Regions from separate parts of the Chromobacterium sp. FG22 genome, predicted to be linked through region 2. Evidence: riboswitches for the same ligand, from Rfam matches in the RefSeq annotation. Region 2 holds a riboswitch; the other holds the start of a gene.
What was found. A riboswitch is a leader RNA that binds a small molecule or an ion and turns the genes downstream of it on or off. The one in region 2 is predicted to bind glycine.

Region 1 (2,382 bases), on a different contig from region 2:
CACCACGCCGGCCTGCTCTTCCTTGGCGAGCTTGGCGCCCACTTTCGGCAATTCGACGAAAACGATGTCGCCCAGCAGTTCCTGCGCGTGCTCGGTAATGCCCACGGTCACGGAGCCGTCAGCTTCCAGGCGCAGCCATTCGTGGCTTTCAACGTATTTGAGTTCGGCGGGGATGTTGCTCATGAGTGTCTCCAGTCAAATCCAGGTCTTAAACGATATTCCCGGCCGCGTCGCGCGGCCTGCCCAAGCACGCCGCTCAGGCGAAAACTTTTTTGCCGTTGCGCACAAACGGCATTTTGACCACGCGCACCTCGGTCAAGGTTCCGCGCAGGTCCACCAGCGCCGTATCGCCGGTGCCGGCCGGCACGCGCGCGATCGCGATGGAGTGTTTGAGGGTGGGCGAGAAGGTGCCGCTGGTGATCACGCCCTCGCCTACGCCTTCCACCACCACTTTCAGGCCTTCGCGCAGCACGCCGCGGCCTTCCAGCACCAGGCCCACTTGTCTGGTTTTCAGGCCGGCGGCTTTCTGCGCCTCCAGCGCCTTGCGGCCGATGAAATCACGCTCCGCCGGTTCCCAGGCGATGGTCCAGCCCATGCCGGCCTCCAGCGGGGAAACGGTTTCATCCATATCGTGGCCGTAGAGATTCATGCCGGCTTCCAGGCGCAGCGTGTCGCGCGCGCCCAGGCCTATCGGCGCCACGCCGGCGGCCTGCAGTTGCTGGAAAAAGGCCGCGGCCTCAACGCCGGGCAGCATCACTTCCAGGCCGTCTTCCCCGGTGTAGCCGGTGCGGGCATAGAACCAATCGCCGGCGGGCTGGCCTTGGAAGGGCTTCAAGGCCTGGATGACGTCGGCGAGCTCGGGCTTGACCGCGCAGACCTTGGCGATGGCCTGCGGGCCCTGCACCGCCAGGATGGACAGATCGCGGCGCACCTTGATGTCCACGTCGAAATCCGCCTTGCGCCCTTCCATCCAGGCCAGGTCCTTGTCGGTGGTGCCGGCGTTGATCACCATGCGGTAGCCGTAGGAGGTCAGATAGACGATCAGATCGTCCACCACGGTGCCGTCGGGGGTGAGCATGCCGGAATACAGCGCCTTGCCTTCGAAGCCGAGCTTGGCCACGTCGTTGGCGATCAAGCGCTGCAGCCAGACTTTGGCGTCCGGGCCGCTGATGTCCAGCACCGTCATATGGGAAACGTCGAACATGCCGGCGTCGCTGCGCACGATCTCATGTTCCTTGAGTTGGGAGCCGTAATGGATGGGCATTTCCCAGCCGGCGAAATCGACCATCTTGGCGCCGGCGGCGATATGGGATTCAAACAGGGGGGTGCGTTTCGGGGCCGTCATCGGTGCGTCCTTAGCAAAAGCGTGTAGTGTTGCTCTATTCCCTACACCCCTCTGTCCCTGCACCTGAGATTTTCCGGCCTTGCGGCCGTTAGCCCCTTCGGTGGGCATCCGCGGATGCCGCTCTCCAGATTCGGCGAACTGGCTGCGGCCAGTCCGATGATGCAGTCCTTTTGCCTGAGCGATTGCGGGTGCGCTTGCGCCTTCGGCGGTGGCGCGGACGGCCACTCTCTCCTGCATGACGAGCCAGATTATGGTTGCTGGGCCGGGGCTTGGCAAGCCGTGTTTATCTTCAACTTAAACAATGACTTAAAATATTCGAAACCGCAAAACATTGAACCGGCATTGCTTCGTTTAAGATCGATTACGAACATATTTCATTTCCTTATCGATCAAAAAATAGATGCCCCCCCCATTGCGCCGCCGCTGATCGTAAGATGACATCCATCTTGACCAAGCACGATCTCTATCCGATCTGGAAAGGAAACCGCGATGCGAAAACTGATCAACGATCCGCGCCATGTGGCGCGGGAGATGCTGGAAGGCCTGGCCGACACCCTGCCCGGCCTGGCGCTGCTCGAGGAAGAAAACGTCTTGCTGCGGGCGGACCTTCCCGCCGGCGGCCTGCGCGACAAGGTGGCGCTGATTTCCGGCGGCGGCAGCGGCCACGAACCGGCCCACGCCGGCTACATCGGCCACGGCATGCTGGACGCCGCCGCGGTGGGCGACGTATTCACCTCTCCCAGCGTAGACACCGTGCTGGCGGCGATCCGCGCCGTCGCCGGCCCCAAGGGCGTGCTGCTCATCGTCAAGAACTACACCGGCGACCGGCTCAACTTCGGCCTGGCGGCGGAACTGGCTCGCGCCGAGGGCATCGCCGTCGACAGCGTGGTGGTGGCCGACGACGTGGCGCTGCGCGACACCGTGGAGCCGGCGCGCAGGCGCGGCATCGCCGGCACGGTGCTGGTGCACAAGATCGCCGGCGCGGCGGCCGCCTCCGGCGCCGGCCTGGCCGAGGTCGCCGCCGCGGCGCGGCAGGC
Region 2 (2,382 bases):
AATGTGGCGGATCTGGTGTTTCACCAGCAATTGGGGCGCTTGTTGGACGGCGTCGACAACGCGGCCTTTTGGCAAGGGTTGGCCGCGTTTCTACGGGAACGCCTGAGTTTCGATACTTGGGTGGCGGTGCTGTTTCGCCAGGAGGCGCCGCCGTGGGTGCTGGCGGATCACGCGGCCAATTACGCCGCCGACGATTTGTTCGCCGACTACCGGCGCGGCCTGTATCTGCTGGACCCGTTTTACGGTTTTGCGCTGAAGCGCCCGGCCGCCGGCGTGTACCGGCTGGACGAGGTGGCGCCGGACCGTTTCCGGGAGACGGAGTACTTTCGCCGTTACTTTTCGCGCAATGTGGTGGCGGATGAAATCCAGTTTCTGCAAGTGTTGCCGGAGGGCGTGCTGTCCCTGTCGCTGGGCAGCAAACGCCGCTTCAGCGAGCAGGAACTGGGCGTTTGCAATCTGTTCGCCCCCTGGCTATTGCCCTTGTCACGGCTGGCCGCGCGTCTGGACGAAGGGCTGCGTCAGCCGGCGGCCAGGACGGGCAGGCAGAGCCGCCGGGAACTGGAGGAGGCGCTGCGCGCGCAGGGCTCCTCGCCGTTGACCAAGCGGGAGGTGGAGGTGGCGCTGCTGATACTCGGCGGCCACTCCACCAAGGGCGTGGCGCGCGAGCTGGGCATTTCGCTGGAAACCGCCAAGGTGCACCGCCGCCATCTGTACGCCAAGCTGGGCGTGTCCAGCCAGGCGGCCTTGTTCCTGCTGCTGGCGGGGATTCAATCCTGATGCCGGCAGCGGTAAACAGATGCGCTTAGTTAGTGCAGATCATGCCGGTACATGAACACCGGCAGCCGCCATTCGCGCCAGATGGCGGCCAGGCGGATGGCGAGGCCGACGGCGAAGCTGGCCAGCACGTTGAGATCATGCGGCACGCCCAGCTTGATCAGGCCCAGGTAGAGCAGGGCCACGGCGAAGGAGACGCTGGCGTACAGCTCCTGGCGGAAGACCACCGGCACGCGGTTGCACAGCACGTCGCGCAGGATGCCGCCGGCAATGCCGGTGATCATGCCGGCCATCACCACCACCACCGGGTGGTAGTCCATGGACTGGGCCACGCCGCAGCCTATGATGGTGAAGGCGATCAGGCCCAGCGCGTCCAGCACCAGGAAGACGCGGCTCAGGCGTTTCATATAGCGGGCCACGAACACAGCGGCCAGGCCGCCGGCGATGACGAGGCCGACATATTCCGGGTGTTGGGTCCAGCCTATCGGGTAGCGGCCCAGCACGATGTCGCGCACGGTGCCGCCGCCCAGGGCGGTGAGGAAGGCGATGACGGTAACGCCGAAGATGTCCATATTGCGGCGGCCGGCCGCCAACGCGCCGGTCATCGCTTCCGCGGTGATGGCGATCAGATAGATCAGGGTAAGCATGTAGTTGCAATGGTCAAACAGGCTGGCGCCGAGATGCGCGGCGAAGCCGGGTGGGAAAAGGGGTTGGCAATGGGCGGGCCATGCCAGGTGGCGCGCAGCCTGGGCAAGAGTTTCGAACACGGGTTTTCCTTGAGAGCTGGTGCACGATCTGCTGCGCTGCGACGATACGGCGTTGAAACCCGCTTCGAAATGCTCATGTACCACGAGTACATTCCGCTTTCTCAGCTGTTTTCGCCTTGTCTCGTCCTTGCTCGCGAGATCGTGAGCACGTTCTGAGCACGGCCGGCGGGCCGCGCATCGGCGCGGCGCTGCCGGCATTGCCTCTCCCCTTGTCCTTTTACCTGAGAGTTAGATGACGGGCGCGGCCTGTGTGCGGGCCTTGCCGGGTGTCACTTGCCCCTTCGGTGGGCGGCTAAGGGCCGGTCACATCATCCGACGCGCTCTCGCTGAAGCGTAGCAGATGATGAACGGGCGCTTAGGGCCTCTCTCCAATCGGCTGGTATCCATGGGCTGCGGTACTGTTGCCTGAGCGATTATGGGAGTTTGCGTCTTCGGCGGGGGCGCATGCCCCTCTCTCCCGCAGCAGGCAAGGATATTAGCGTTTGCTGTATTGTTCAGTCAACGACTGTATACATGGGGCGAGGCAAAAATGTTGCAGTGCGATATCAACATGAAAACGCCCGGACGGCGGTTTGGCTGTCCGGGCGTTTTTGCGCTGGCTGATGCTTAGTTGCTCGGCGTTTTGGGCTTGGCCGCGTCCTTGCCGGCGGCGGGTTTGCGCGTGGCCGGGGTTTTGGCTGCGGATGCCTTGGCGGCAGGCGCTTTGGCGGTTTTGGCCGCCGCGGGCTTGCTTGAGGCCGGCTTGGCCGCAACCGGCGGCGTGCTGCCGGCGGGTTTGACGGCGGCGCTGGGCTTGTCGGCCGTCGCTGCTTTGGCCGGGGCTTTGGCGGCCGGTTTGCGC

Region 1: it holds a riboswitch for glycine, as region 2 does, so the genes downstream of both, gcvT (glycine cleavage system aminomethyltransferase GcvT) here and ACODSD_RS15270 (trimeric intracellular cation channel family protein) in region 2, are expected to answer to the same signal.

Annotation. Positions count from the first base shown of each region.
Region 1 is NZ_JBMDJX010000019.1:20,030-22,411, reverse strand. It holds gene gcvH (glycine cleavage system protein GcvH) at 1-183, opposite strand, end outside; gene gcvT (glycine cleavage system aminomethyltransferase GcvT) at 257-1,345, opposite strand; glycine riboswitch at 1,387-1,483, opposite strand; glycine riboswitch at 1,498-1,589, opposite strand; gene ACODSD_RS17380 (dihydroxyacetone kinase family protein) at 1,835-2,382, shown strand, end outside.
Region 2 is NZ_JBMDJX010000015.1:18,934-21,315, reverse strand. It holds gene ACODSD_RS15275 (LuxR C-terminal-related transcriptional regulator) at 1-777, shown strand, start outside; gene ACODSD_RS15270 (trimeric intracellular cation channel family protein) at 807-1,421, opposite strand; gene ACODSD_RS15265 (hypothetical protein) at 1,431-1,697, shown strand; glycine riboswitch at 1,741-1,923, opposite strand; glycine riboswitch at 1,925-2,011, opposite strand; gene ACODSD_RS15260 (DUF3141 domain-containing protein) at 2,148-2,382, opposite strand, start outside.